Regions from separate parts of the Pseudomonas sp. S32 genome, predicted to be linked through region 2. Evidence: predicted binding sites of a transcription regulator. Region 2 holds the regulator's gene; the other holds the start of a gene.

Region 1 (7,833 bases), on a different contig from region 2:
CTCTTCCACCTTGTTCTGCAGCTCTTGCAGCAGCAGCTCCAGGCGCTCCCGCTCAACCTGCTCGGCCATGGTTTCAACCTGGTCCTTGTTCACCTCGATGGTGTTGTCGGGGGTAGGCTCGGACTTCTCCGTCGGGTTGATGGTTTTTTCCGGGGCCAGTTCAGGCGACCCGCCCAGGTCGATGACGTAGGGCGTGCCACTTTCCGAAAAACCGATCGGGTCCTTGAAGTAGCCGGCGATGGCAATCTTCTGCTCCGGCGTGGCCGTGGAAAGCAGCCACAGCACCAGAAAGAACGCCATCATGGCCGTCGCGAAGTCGGCAAAGGCGATTTTCCAGGCGCCGCCGTGATGGCCGCCGCCAAAGCGCTTTACGCGCTTGACGATGATGGGCTGGTTGTTTTCCATGGATCAGCGACCGCGTACCGCTTGTTCCAGCTCGGAGAAGCTGGGGCGATGCTTGGGGTACAGCACCTTGCGCCCGAACTCCACGGCCAGCGATGGCGGCATCCCCGAGGCCGACGCCACCAGCGAAGCCTTGATCGATTCGTAGAGGTTCAGCTCCTCCTTGGCATCGTGCTCCAGGCACTTGGCCAACGGGCCGAAGAAGCCGTAGGCCGCCAGAATACCGAAGAACGTCCCCACCAGCGCCGCGCCTACGTGCATGCCGATGGCCGCCTGGTCGCCGTCGCCCAGCGAGGCCATGGTCACCACGATACCCAGCACCGCAGCCACGATACCGAAGCCGGGCATGCCGTCGGCCACGCCGGTCACCGCATGCGACGGGTGCTCCAGCTCTTCCTTCATGCTCAGCAGCTCCATGTCGAACAGGCCCTCGAGCTCATGCGGGGCCATGTTGCCGGTGGACATGATGCGCAGGTAGTCGCAGACGAACGCGGTCATGCGTTCATCGGCCAGCACGGTCGGGTACTTGGCAAAGATCGGGCTGGCCGAGGCATCCTCGATGTCGGCCTCGATGGCCATCATGCCCTCACGGCGGCTCTTGTTCAGAATCTCGTACACCAGCCCCAGCACCTCCAGGTAGTAGGCATGGGTGAAGCGCGAGCCGAACATCTTCATCGACTTCTTGATGACGTGCATGGTCATGTAGCCGGGGTTGGCCTGCAGGAATGCACCAAAGGCCGCACCGCCAATGATCAGTACTTCGAACGGCTGGATCAGTGCCGCGATCTTGCCGTGGGAGAGCACGTAGCCGCCGAGCACGCTCGCGAATACGACGATGATGCCGATAATTTTAGCCATAGATTCAAAGCACTTGCTGTCGTGGTCAGGGGATGTGGCGGAAGCGTCAAAACTCTTCTTCTACTTATCGGCAGAACTGCGCCAGACTATAGCCACTCAAAGCGAAAAGCCAGTTCGGACTGATGTCAAAATGCCAATCGAAACTAAGGTACCCGGCCAGGCTCCACGTACGTTAGAGGCCTGGGTAAAGCTGCTGGAAAGCATTCGCATACCTGTGCCCAAGCACAGCTATGACCGGGTAATGGCGGCCATCAACGACAATCGCCGCTCACTGCGCGATATCGCCGAACTGATGCAGGACAGCCCCGCCCTGGTGCTGTCGGTGATGCGTGAAGCCAACCACCCCACCAACGCCAGCCAGGCCGAGCCTGCCGAAAGCCTGGAGGTGGCCCTCAACCGCCTGGGGCTGGAGCGCAGTGCGCAGTTGCTCAAGCGCCTGCCATCAGTGCCAGCCGAGAACATCCCGCCGGTGCTCTGCCAGTTCCAGCTGATCAGCCAGCATGCCTCGCAGCAGGCCAGTGGGCTGTTCGCCAGCCGCCTGGCGCGGCTCTGGCAGGAAATCCACTGGGGCAGCCTGCTGTTCCTGTCGCCGCTGTGGCCACTGGCGCTGGCCCACCCCAAGCTGCTGGACACCTGGGAGCTGCGGGTCATCCATAAAGGCGAGGTGGCCGCAGAGGTCGAGCATGAACTGTTTGGCGTCCGTATCCTGGAGCTGTGCCGGGCCATGGCCGAGCACTGGCGCCTGCCACAGTGGGTCACGCTGGGCTATCGCCTGCTGCTCGAGGAGCGCGAGCAACTGGCACAGGTGCTGAACATAGCCCGCGATGAAGACCTGCTCAGCCAGCAGCACAGGCTGGACGCCGAGCCCGGCCTGCGCCGCTGGTTCAACCAGCCGGCCAACACCGTACTGCTGGCCAACAACCTGGCCCTGGCCGCTCAGGTGGGCTGGGACAACCCGCACCTGCTGCGCTGGCAACTGCTGACCGCGCTTTACCTGCAGACGTCGCTGGAAGACGTGCAGCAGCAAATGCACCAGCAGGCCGCTGCCAGTGCCCGCCGCCATGCCAGGCTGGCGCTGTTCCACCCCGCCGAGGCGCTGATCTGGCCCTGGCACCAGCGCCGACCGCACCCAGATATGCTGGCACCGCCGCCCCCTACCAGTGACGACCTGGCACGTTGGCGCACGCTCTGCCAGGACCTGCTGGCCCAGCCGACCCCGTTCACCAACACCGTCCACCTCGCCACCCAGGCACGCGAAGCCCTGCTGGCCTGCGGCATGCAGCGCGTACTGCTGCTCGGGCTCGACCGGGCCAACGACTGCCTGCGCGTGCAGCAGGTGGCCGGCCTGCCCAAAGAGGCCGCGAGCCTGGTGCTGCCCGTTGCGCCGAACAAGCTGTTACAAAAATTGATGGCCCAGGCGGGGCAGTTGCGCATTACCCCCGAGAACCACACCCAGTTCAACGCCCTGCTGCCCGCCCCACTGCGTGCCCTGTTCCGCGGCGAGCACGTGCTGCTGCGCTCCCTGGCGGTGAATGACCAGGTACTCATGCTGATGGTGGCCGACCAGGGTTGCAGGCCCATGGCCGATATCAGCGTGCAGGCCTTCGGCAAGACCGCACAATGCATCGAGCGGGCCCTGACCGTGTTTGCCAACCGCAAGGCCTGAGCCTTGCGCTACAATCGCCCCTCTTTGCACACTGGAGACCGTGGATGAGCGACTTTTCCGGCCTGCCGCTGGTGATCGAGCCCGCAGACCTGCTGCCACGCCTGGCTTCGCCCCAGCTGATCCTGGTCGACCTGAGCAGCGCCAACCGCTATGTCAGTGGCCATGTCCCGGGCGCGCACTTTGTCGACGGCAAACGCACCCAGCTCGGTCAGCCACCGGCCCCTGGCCTGCTGCCAGCGCTGGGCGACCTGGAAAAACTGTTCGGTGAGCTGGGCCACCGTGATGATGCGGTGTACGTGGTGTACGACGATGACGGCGGCGGCTGGGCCGGGCGCTTCATCTGGTTGCTCGACGTGATCGGCCACACGCGCTACCACTACCTGAATGGTGGCATCCAGGCGTGGCCTGCGGACAAACTGTCCACCGAGGCCCCGGCCAAGGGCACTACGCCAGTGGCACTGCACATCGACAATACGCCCACTGCCACCCGCGAGTACCTGCAAAGCCGCCTGGGCGCCGACGACCTGGTCATCTGGGATGCCCGCGGTCCGCAGGAATTCAGTGGCGAGAAAGTGCTGGCGGCCAAGGGCGGGCACATACCCGGTGCGATCAACTTCGAGTGGACCGCCGGCATGGACCTCAACGACCACCTGCGCATCCGCCCTGACATCGCCCAGGTGTTGCAGCAGCTGGGCATCACCCCGGACAAGGAAGTGATCACCCACTGCCAGACCCACCGCCGCTCAGGTTTCACCTACCTGGTGGCCAAGGCCCTCGGCTACCCACGTGTCAAAGCCTATGCCGGCTCGTGGAGCGAATGGGGCAACCACCCGGACACGCCTGTAGAAGTCTAAGGAACCTGCATGAAATCCCGTCTGTTCATCATCAGCCAGTACCTGCTGCCGCACCACCTGCTGTCACGGCTGGCCGGCTGCGTCGCCGAGTGCCGTGTGCGCTGGTTCAAGAATGCCTTTACCGCCTGGTTCGCCAAACGCTACCAGGTCAACATGAGCGAAGCGCTGGTCGAAGACCTGAGCGCCTATGAGCACTTCAACGCCTTCTTCACCCGCGCCCTGAAGCCAGGTGCACGGCCGCTGGACGACACCCCCGGCAGCATCCTGTGCCCAGCAGACGGTGCAGTCAGCCAGCTCGGCCCCATCGAGCACGGCCGCATCTTCCAGGCCAAGGGCCACGGCTACAGCGCCCAGGAACTGCTGGGCGGCGACCCGGCCATGGCTGCGCCATTCATGGGCGGCGAGTTTGCCACCATCTACCTGTCACCCAAGGACTACCACCGCGTGCACATGCCGCTGGCAGGTACCCTGCGCGAGATGGTGTACGTGCCCGGCCGGCTGTTCTCGGTAAACCAGACCACGGCAGAGAACGTGCCAGAGCTGTTCGCGCGCAACGAGCGCGTGGTGTGCCTGTTCGACACCGAGCGCGGCCCGATGGCAGTGGTGCTGGTGGGGGCGATGATCGTGGCCTCTATCGAGACCGTATGGGCAGGGCTGGTGACGCCACCCAAACGTGAGCTGAAAACCTTCCGCTACGATGAAGCCAGCCGCGCGCCCATCCACCTGGAGAAAGGTGCCGAATTGGGCCGCTTCAAGCTGGGTTCAACTGCCATCGTCCTGTTCGGGCCACAGCAGGTGAAGTGGGCGCAATCGCTGGGCGCAGCCTCGGCCGTGCGCATGGGGCAGCAGCTCGGCCTGCCAGCCTGATGCCCTGTTGAGGATAACGCCGCCTGCGTGTGGGAGTGGGTTCACCCCCGCAGCAGGCGGCTAACGCTGCGCCTACGCCGACTGCGCGTCGCGGTCGCGCAGGCCCAGCAGGTACAACACCCCATCCAGCCCCAGGGTCGAAATGGCCTGTTTGGCCGACTGGCGCACCAGCGGCTTGGCGCGGAACGCCACGCCCAGCCCTGCCAGCGACAACATCGGCAAATCGTTGGCGCCATCGCCCACGGCGATGGTCTGCTCAAGCTGCAAGCCCTCTTCGCTCGCCAGCTTCTGCAGCAGCTCGGCCTTGCGCTGAGCGTCGACGATCGGCTCCACGGCAACACCAGTCACCTTGCCGTCGACCACTTCCAGCTCGTTGGCAAACACATAGTCGATGCCCAGCCGCGCCTGCACCTGGCGGGCAAAATAGGTGAACCCGCCCGACAGAATGGCCGTTTTGTAACCCAGCCGCTTGAGTTCGGCAAACAGGGTCTCCGCCCCTTCGGTGAGGCGCAGCGACGCACCGATCTGGTCCAGCACACCCACGTCCAGGCCCTTGAGCAGCGCCATGCGCTCCTTGAAACTGGCGCGAAAATCCAGCTCGCCGCGCATCGCCCGCTCGGTGATCGCCGCCACCTGCTCGCCCACGCCGGCCGCCTTGGCCAGTTCGTCGATCACCTCGGCCTCGATCAGCGTCGAGTCCATGTCGAATACCGCCAGGCGGCGGTTGCGGCGGAACAGGTCGTCCTTCTGGAAGGCAATGTCGATGCTGAGCGCTTCGGACAAGGCAAAGAACTCGGCCCGCAACGCCTGGGCATCATCAGGCTCACCGCGCACCGAAATCTCGATGGCCGCCTTGCCCTTGCTGGTATCGGCGTCCAGCGCCACACGGGCAGACAACCGCTCGATGCGCTCGATGGTCAGGTTGTGCTGGCTGATCACCGCACTGACCTGCTGCAGTTGGTCCGGGGTGATCTTGCGGCTCAGCAGGGTCACCACGTGGCGCGCGTCACCGTGGCCGTCGGCCCACTGCTGGTAATCCGCCTCGGAAATCGGCGTGTAGCGGGCCTGCAGGTTAAGCTCATGGGCCTTGGCCTGCACGCTCTGCAACAGCTTGGTGGCCACTTCGTTGTCGGGGATGTCCACCAGGATGCCGAACGACAAGGTGCCGTGCATCACCGCCAGGCCGATGTCGAGAATGCTCACCCCGCCCTGCAGCAGGACGCCGGTGATGGCAGCAGTGAGACCGGGGCGATCTTCACCGGTGATGTTGATCAGGACGATTTCGCGCACAACCTGGCTCCGACTTCGATGAAAAATGCGCATTCTACCGACTTTCCGTGACCATCGGGCGCCAACGATACTTTGCCGACAAAACCCGGGTCGCTATACTGCCCCCCACTTCATGCCATTAAGAGCCGAGCTCAGTGAACCGGCCCACGCCCGTCAAAGCAGACAACTTCTTCCTGATGATCTATCGCGCCCTGAGTCAACGTCGCGTGCCACTGGCACTGCGCATCGCCTGCACCAACATCTTCCTGGTGGCCCTGGCGCTGGTGATCTATGCCTGCGTGATGGGTTTGCAGTTCAAGCAGGCCATGCACGAGCAGGCCGACGCGCTGGGGCAGAGCCTGACTACGCAGACGGCCACCTCGGCGACCGAACTGCTGGTGGCCAACGACATCCTCAGCCTCAATGTGCTGCTGGGCAACCTGGTGAAGAACCCGCTGGTGGCCCATGCGGCTATCTATAGCGTCGACAACCGCATCCTCGCCGAAGCCGGGCAGCGCCCGCGCAACAGCCTGATCGGGGAAACCGAGGGGGTCTATCAGACCAAGATCACCTTCCAGGACGTCACCGCCGGGCAACTGCGCATCAGCCTGGACATGAGCCAGTTCCAGCAACCCATGCTGATCAGCCTGCAGAGCATGGGCATCCTGGCCGCCATCCTGCTGGTACTGGCACTTACCCTCAGCCTGCGCCAGGGCCGCTACATCACCCTGCCACTGTTGCAACTGCGGGTGTGGCTGCGTGACCCACAGCACTACACCCCGGCCACCGACCGCCAGGACGAGATCGGCGATATCGCCCGCCAACTGCATGCCCGCCTGGCCCCGCCACCGCCGCCAGAGCCGGAACCGGAGCTGGAAGACGAGGACGAGCTGGAGCATGACCTGCACAGCGCACCTGCCGCCAAGCCGGCACCACGGGCAAGGCCGGCTGCAGTGGACGAAGACGATGACGAAGCCTTTGCCGGCCTGCTGGATGACGACGCGCCCAAACCGCTGCCCATCGAGTCGGATGAACCGCAGTTCAGCGCCATACTGGCCGTGCAACTGGGCTCGCAGGAGCAGCTGCGGCGCCTGCCACGTACCCGCTTGGCAGAGCTGACCGAACGCTACCAGGACTGCTTGGAGCAAGCCGCCTCGCTCTATGACGGTGAAACCCACACCCTCAATGACGGCAGCACGCTGGTGCTGTTCCACAGCCGCGAGTGCGGTGAGGACTACCTGACCAATGCCATCTGCTGCGGCGAGCTGCTACGCGCCCTGGGGCATGCGCTGCAAATCGAGGTGGCCGACAGCGGCATCACCCTGCAATTGCAGCTCGGCCTGACCCTGGGTAACGACCTGCACGGGCTGGAGCTGGTGGACGTGCTGATGGCTGAAAAGGTACAGGACGCACTGGCCCTGTCGCAGCACAGCCGCAACCTGCTGCTGGTGGAACGCAAGATCAGCGACGACGCGCTGATCCGCCAACGTGCCCGCATCCGCCCCATCGCCAGCCCAGAAGGCGCATGCTGCGTAGAGCGCCTGATGGAGCCCTACCCCTCCATGCTCGAACGGCAACTGGCGCGCATGCACGAGGGCCGGGTCTGACACCCACCCCAGCAGCCACACGCAAAAAAGCCCGCATCAGCGGGCTTTTTCTTACTTAACGCCAAGATCAGAACCGATAGACTTCCATATCGGTACGAATCGGGGACGCCATGGGGATCTTCGATTTCTCAGGCTGCTTCTTCACCTGCGCAGGTGCAGCAGGTTTTTTCGGCGCAACCTCGGCAATCGCTGGCTGGTTGGCCAGAGGCTTCACGGCCGTGCTCAGCTGCTCAGCCAGCTTTTGCAACAACTGGCCCTGGGCCTGCACCTGGGATGCTTCGCTGCCCTCGTGCTGTTGCTCAAGGTGAAC
Region 2 (6,840 bases):
TCTACGGCTCGATGGACGGTGCCAGCAAGTTCGTGCGCGGTGACGCCATTGCCGGCCTGCTGATTCTCTTCATCAACCTGATCGGCGGCATGCTGATCGGCATGCTGCAGCATGGCATGAGCTTCGGTGACGCCGGTAAGGTGTACGCCCTGTTGACCATCGGTGACGGTTTGGTGGCGCAGTTGCCATCGCTGTTGCTGTCCACTGCCGCCGCCATCATGGTTACCCGCGCCTCGGGCTCCGAGGACATGGGCAAGCTGATCAACCGGCAGATGTTCGACTCGCCCAAGGCGCTGGCGGTGTCGGGGGGGCTGATGATCGTCATGGGCCTGGTACCCGGCATGCCCCATGTCGCCTTCCTCAGCCTTGGCCTGATGGCCGGCGGTGGCGCCTACCTGGTCTGGAAAAAGCAGCAGAAAACCAAACAGCTGGCGGTGCAGGAAGCGCAACGCCAACAAGACCTGCTGCCCTCGCCACAGCGCGCAGCCGAAACCAAGGAACTGGGCTGGGACGACGTCACCCCGATCGACATGATCGGCCTGGAAGTGGGCTACCGCCTGATCCCCCTGGTGGACCGCAACCAAGGCGGGCAGTTGCTGGCGCGTATCAAGGGCGTGCGCAAGAAGTTGTCCCAGGATCTGGGCTTCCTCATGCCCACCGTGCATATTCGCGACAACCTCGACCTGCAGCCCAGTGCCTATCGCCTGACCCTCATGGGCGTGATCCTGGCCGAAGCCGAGATCTACCCGGACCGTGAGCTGGCCATCAACCCCGGCCAGGTGTTCGGCACCCTCAACGGCATCGCCGCCCGTGACCCGGCCTTTGGCCTGGAAGCGGTGTGGATCGATGTGGGCCAGCGCTCCCAGGCGCAGTCACTGGGCTACACCGTGGTAGATGCCAGCACTGTGGTGGCCACCCACCTTAACCAGATCCTGCAGAAACACTGCCACGAACTGATCGGCCACGAGGAAGTTCAGCAGCTGCTGCAGGTACTGGCCAAGGCTTCGCCTAAACTGGCTGAAGAACTGGTGCCGGGTGTCATTTCCTTGTCGGGGCTGTTGAAGGTATTGCAGGCGCTGTTGTCAGAGCAGGTACCGGTGCGGGACATTCGAAGCATTGCCGAGTCCATCGCCAACAATGCGGCCAAGAGTCAAGATACCGCCGCGCTGGTGGCGGCAGTGCGCGTCGGATTGTGTCGCGCCATCGTGCAAAGCATTGTAGGCGTTGAGTCCGAGCTGCCTGTGATCACCCTTGAACCCAGGTTGGAACAGATTTTGCTCAATAGTCTGCAACGGGCCGGGCAAGGTCAGGAAGACGGTGTTCTTCTGGAGCCGAGCATGGCCGAAAAGCTGCAGCGTTCGCTGATCGAAGCCGCCCAGCGTCAGGAGATGCAAGGCCAACCGGCCATCCTCCTGGTCGCCGGCCCGATCCGCGCCATGCTCTCGCGTTTTGGCCGGCTGGCTGTACCGAACCTGCACGTGCTGGCGTATCAGGAAATTCCTGACAACAAGCAAGTCACCATCGTTGCCACCGTGGGCCCTAACGGCTGAGGTAGTGGATAATGCAAGTTAAGCGATTTTTCGCTGCTGATATGCGTCAGGCCATGAAGCTGGTTCGCGATGAGCTGGGCGCTGATGCGGCCATCATCGGTAACCGCCGCATCGCCGGCGGTGTCGAGCTGACGGCGGCGCTCGACTACAAATTGTCCGCCCTGGCACCGCGGGTGCCCAATGCCGAGCTTGAAGAAGAACTGCGCAAGACCCACTCGCGCATTGCCACGGTTCAGGCCGAGCTCGACCAGCGTCAGGACAACAGCGAGAGCAACCGCCAATTGTTTGCCGGGCAATCGTTGACTGCTGCCGAACCGCTGGTTGAACCCCATGTGGATGCCCCTCAGCCGGCCGCTGCCCCCGCCCAGGCCTCGGTAGACCCGCGTCTGTTCGATGCGATGCGCTCCGAGCTTTCGGGCCTGCGCCAGTTGCTCGAAGTGCAGCTGGGCTCACTGGCGTGGACCCAGCTGCAAGGCAGCAAGCCGCAACAGGCTACGCTGTGGCGCCGGCTGCAGCGCCTGGGCCTGTCCGGGCCGATCGCCCGGGAGCTGCTGGCGCTGACCGGCGAGATTGAGGAGCCGCGCCATGCCTGGCGCATGCTGCTGGCGCACCTGGCACGCATGATCGATATCCCGGAGGTGGAGCCGATCGAGGCGGGCGGTGTGATTGCCGTGGTCGGCCCGGCCGGCATGGGCAAGACCACCACCTTGGCCAAGCTGGCCGCACGCTATGTGCTCAAGTACGGCGCGAACAACCTGGCGCTGGTGAGCATGGACAGTTTTCGCATCGGTGCCCAGGAGCAGCTCAAAACCCTGGGCCGCATCCTCAACGTGCCGGTCACCTACGTCGACCCCGGTCAGTCCCTGGCGGCGGCGCTGGAGCCGCTGCTGCGCAAGCGCGTGGTCCTCATCGACACCGCTGGCCTGCAGGCCAGCGACCCGGCCCTGCGCATGCAGCTCGAAACCCTGGCAGGGCGGGGCATCGCCGCGAAGAATTACCTGGTGCTGGCCACCACCAGCCAGAAGCAGGTGCTCACCGCCGCCTACCACAGCTACAGCCGCTGTGGCCTGGCCGGTTGCATCCTGACCAAACTTGATGAATCGGCAAGCCTCGGCGATGTGCTGAGCCTTGCCATCAGTTACCGGCTGCCGGTGGCCTATCTGACCGATGGGCCGCGCATTCCGGACGATCTTCACCTGCCACGCGGGCACCAATTGGTCACCCGGGCGGTCAGTGTGCAACAGCAGGATGAGCCCAGCGAAGAGGCCATGGCCGACATGTTCGCTGATCTCTACCACAACCCTCGGCGAGCGGGTTGAACATGAAGTGTGTGCAAGGTAGCTATGCCAAGGGGCACGCAGAATTGCCCTTCGTGTGGCCTGAGTCCCAGCGAGACAAGGTAAAGAACAGACATGGGTAGCATGCATCCCGTACAGGTGATCGCCGTGACCGGCGGCAAAGGTGGCGTCGGCAAGACCAACGTTTCAGTGAACCTGTCCCTGGCACTGGCCGAACTGGGCCGCAGGGTCATGCTGCTGGACGCCGACCTGGGCCTGGCCAATGTCGACGTCCTGCTGGGCCTCACCCCCAAACGCACCCTCGCGGACGTGATCGAGGGGCGCTGCGAGCTGCGCGATGTGATGCTGCAGGGCCCTGGCGGGGTGCGTATCGTGCCGGCCGCCTCGGGCACCCAGAGCATGGTGCACCTGGCGCCCGCCCAGCACGCGGGGCTTATCCAGGCGTTCAGCGAGATCGGTGACAACCTTGACGTGCTGGTGATCGACACCGCTGCCGGTATTGGTGACTCGGTGGTCAGCTTTGTCCGCGCCGCCCAGGAGGTCCTGCTGGTGGTGTGCGACGAGCCCACGTCCATCACCGACGCCTATGCGCTGATCAAGCTGCTGAACCGCGACTACGGCATGAACCGCTTCCGCGTGCTGGCCAACATGGCGCAGAGCCCGCAGGAAGGGCGCAACCTGTTCGCCAAGCTGACCAAGGTGACCGACCGTTTTCTGGACGTGGCCCTGCAATACGTGGGCGCCGTGCCCTACGACGAATGCGTGCGCAAGGCCGTGCAGAAACAGCGCGCGGTCTACGAAGCCTTCCCGCGCTCCAAATGCGCCCTGGCCTTCAAGGCCATCGCCCAGAAGGTGGACACCTGGCCGTTGCCAGCCAACCCACGCGGCCACCTGGAGTTCTTCGTCGAGCGCCTGGTGCAACCCACCAGTGCGGGTCCGGTGCTATGAGTGCCAGCGGCTTCAAGATGTACAGCCGCGCGTCGAAGGACGCGCAGTACCAGCTGATCGAGCGCTACGCCCCGCTGGTCAAGCGCATTGCCTACCACCTGCTGGCACGGCTGCCAGCCAACATCCAGGTCGAGGACCTGATCCAGGCCGGCATGATCGGGCTGCTGGAAGTGGCCAACAAATACGACGCCAGCAAGGGCGCCAGCTTCGAAACCTACGCCGGCATCCGCATCCGCGGGGCCATGCTCGACGAGGTGCGCAAGGGTGACTGGGCGCCGCGTTCGGTGCACCGCAACACCCGCATGGTCAGTGATGCCATGCGCGCCGTTGAAGCAAGAACCGGCCGTGACGCTAAAGATCATGAAGTTGCTGCCGAACTCAAGTTGAGTCTCGATGATTACTACGGGATCTTGAACGATACCCTGGGCAGTCGCCTGTTCAGTTTTGACGACCTGTTGCAGGACGGTGAGCACGAAGGGCTGCATGAGGATGGTGCCAGTGGGCAGGCTGAGCCTGCCCGTGGCCTGGAGGACGAGCGTTTCCAGGCTGCGTTGGCCGATGCCATTGCCAACCTGCCCGAGCGTGAGCGCCTGGTACTGGCGCTTTACTATGACGAGGAGCTGAACCTCAAGGAGATCGGCGAGGTCCTTGGTGTCAGCGAATCGCGGGTCAGCCAGTTGCACAGCCAATGCGCCGCGCGCTTGCGCAGCCGTCTGGGGGAATGGCGGGCACGTTGAGCCCGCTGTCGTTGTAGTCGTTTTCCACGTTGTACCGAATTGATTGAGTGCGCGCTCGGGGCCGAGCGCGTTTGAGACTGCTTGGAGGTCTAATTGGACAAGAACATGAAAATCCTCATCGTCGACGACTTTTCGACGATGCGGCGGATCATCAAGAACCTGCTGCGTGACCTGGGGTTCAGCAACACCGAAGAAGCCGATGACGGCACCACGGCGCTGCCGATGCTGGAAAACGGCCACTACGACTTCCTGGTGACCGACTGGAACATGCCGGGCATGTCGGGTATCGACCTGCTGCGCAAGGTGCGCGCCAGCGACAAGCTCAGGGCCTTGCCGGTGCTGATGGTGACGGCTGAAGCCAAGCGTGATCAGATCATCGAAGCGGCCCAGGCCGGCGTTAACGGCTATGTGGTCAAGCCGTTCACCGCGCAGGTTCTCAAAGAAAAGATCGAGAAGATCTTCGAACGCGTCAACGGCTGAGTCACGTCAGGGGGCGCGCCATGAATTCATCACAAACGTCGTTGGGCGAGTTTGAATCCACGCTCAAGAAGCATGCCCAGGAGCTGGTAGAAAGCCTGGAGCGGGGCCGTTTCGGCGAGGCGGTGCAGCTGATTCACGAGCTGAACCAGACCCGCGATCGCGGCTTGTACCAGGAAGTTGGCAAGCTGACCCGTGAGCTGCACAGCGCCATCGTCAGTTTCCAGATCGACCCGACCATCCCGCAGGCCGAAGAGGTGTCGCAGATTACCGACGCCACCGAGCGCCTGTCCTATGTGGTCAAGCTCACCGAAGGCGCGGCCAACCGCACCATGGACCTGGTCGAAGAAAGCACCCCGGTGCTCAACGGCCTGGCCACCGAAGCGAATGCCCTTAGCGCAGACTGGCAGCGCTTCATGCGCCGCGAAGTGGCCGCCACGGAGTTCCGCGACCTGGTCAAACGTGTCGACAGTTTCTTGACGCACAGCGCTGAAGGCAACCGCAAGGTGGCTGGCCATCTGAATGACATTCTGCTGGCCCAGGACTACCAGGACCTGACCGGGCAGGTGATCAAACGGGTCACTGCCCTGGTGACGGAAGTGGAGAGCAACCTGCTGAAACTGGTGATGATGGCCAGCCAGGTGGACCGCTTCGCCGGCATCCAGCATGACCAAGATCAATTGCGTGCAGAAAAAGATCGAGAAAAACATCCGACTCGGGGTGAAGGTCCGCAGATTCATGCCGATAAGCGTGAAGACGTTGTGTCCGGTCAGGACGATGTCGATGATCTGCTGTCCAGCCTGGGTTTTTAAGGAGCACGTTTGATGAGCTTCGGCGCCGATGAAGAAATCCTCCAGGATTTCCTGGTAGAGGCCGGCGAAATACTTGAGCAACTGTCCGAGCAACTGGTCGAGCTGGAAAGCCGGCCAGACGATGCCGACTTGCTCAATGCGATCTTTCGCGGTTTCCACACTGTAAAAGGGGGCGCCGGCTTCCTCCAGCTCAATGAGCTGGTGGAGTGCTGCCACATCGCCGAGAACGTGTTCGACGTGTTGCGCAAAGGTGAGCGCCGGGTCGACTCGGAATTGATGGACGTGGTGCTTGAAGCACTGGATACCGTCAACAGCATGTTTGGCCAGGTGCGCGAGCGCAGCGAAGTGACGCCTGCAACGCCCGAGCTGCTGGCCGCCCTGGCGCGGCTGGCCGAGCCGGGTGCCGCAGCGCCGGCCCCGGCGCCTGCAGCGGTAGCGCCCGAGCCGGTGGCCCAGCCTCCTGTGGCTGAGGCCGAAGCCGACGCGGATATCACCGACAGCGAATTCGAGCAGTTGCTCGACTCGCTAGATGCGGTGAAGGCGCAGGCCGCCGCCGAACAGGTGCAAGACGAAGTCGTTAGCGCGGGCGGTGATGACATCACCGACGCGGAATTCGAATCGTTGCTCGACCAGCTGCACGGCAAGGGCCAGTTCAGCGCCGAAGTGGCCGCTGCACCTGCGCCTGCCAGCCAGCAGGCGGCCAGCGACGAAATCACCGATGCCGAGTTCGAATCCCTGCTCGACCAGTTGCATGGCAAGGGCACCTTCCAGGCCGATGCCTTGCCTGCCGCGAAAGCCCCGGCTCCGGTTGCCGAGGCCACGGCTGCGGTGGGTGACGAAATCAGCGAGCACGAATTCGAGGCGCTGCTGGACCAACTGCATGGCAAGGGCAAATTCACCGGGGAGGTGGCCGCTGCCGAAGCGCCGGCCAAGGTGCAGCCGGCACCTGCCGCCCAGGCCGAGCCAGCGCCTGTCGCCAGGCCTGCCGCTGCGGCACCTGCGGCTGCCGCCAAGCCCG

Evidence for each region. Region 2 encodes FliA, which starts transcription of late flagellar genes. Its sites were predicted from a motif close to CTAAAGTTTNNNNNNNNNNNGCCGNTAA; they were not measured.
Region 1: motA (flagellar motor stator protein MotA) is a predicted target of FliA. The motif match lies at 1,325-1,352, and genes of this name have one in related genera.

What each region holds. Positions count from the first base shown of each region.
Region 1 is NZ_JACVVF010000057.1:17,738-25,570, reverse strand. Features, by position in the region: gene motB (flagellar motor protein MotB) at 1-405, opposite strand, end outside; gene motA (flagellar motor stator protein MotA) at 409-1,260, opposite strand; gene IAE38_RS21270 (HDOD domain-containing protein) at 1,391-2,926, shown strand; gene IAE38_RS24010 (rhodanese-like domain-containing protein) at 2,971-3,780, shown strand; gene asd (archaetidylserine decarboxylase) at 3,790-4,647, shown strand; gene serB (phosphoserine phosphatase SerB) at 4,720-5,937, opposite strand; gene IAE38_RS21255 (AhpA/YtjB family protein) at 6,072-7,523, shown strand; gene IAE38_RS21250 (PqiC family protein) at 7,591-7,833, opposite strand, start outside.
Region 2 is NZ_JACVVF010000088.1:757-7,596, forward strand. Features, by position in the region: gene flhA (flagellar biosynthesis protein FlhA) at 1-1,550, shown strand, start outside; gene flhF (flagellar biosynthesis protein FlhF) at 1,562-2,869, shown strand; gene fleN (flagellar synthesis regulator FleN) at 2,963-3,796, shown strand; gene fliA (RNA polymerase sigma factor FliA) at 3,793-4,533, shown strand; gene IAE38_RS23360 (chemotaxis response regulator CheY) at 4,639-5,013, shown strand; gene IAE38_RS23365 (protein phosphatase CheZ) at 5,034-5,822, shown strand; partial or broken gene IAE38_RS23370 (Hpt domain-containing protein) at 5,835-6,840, shown strand, end outside.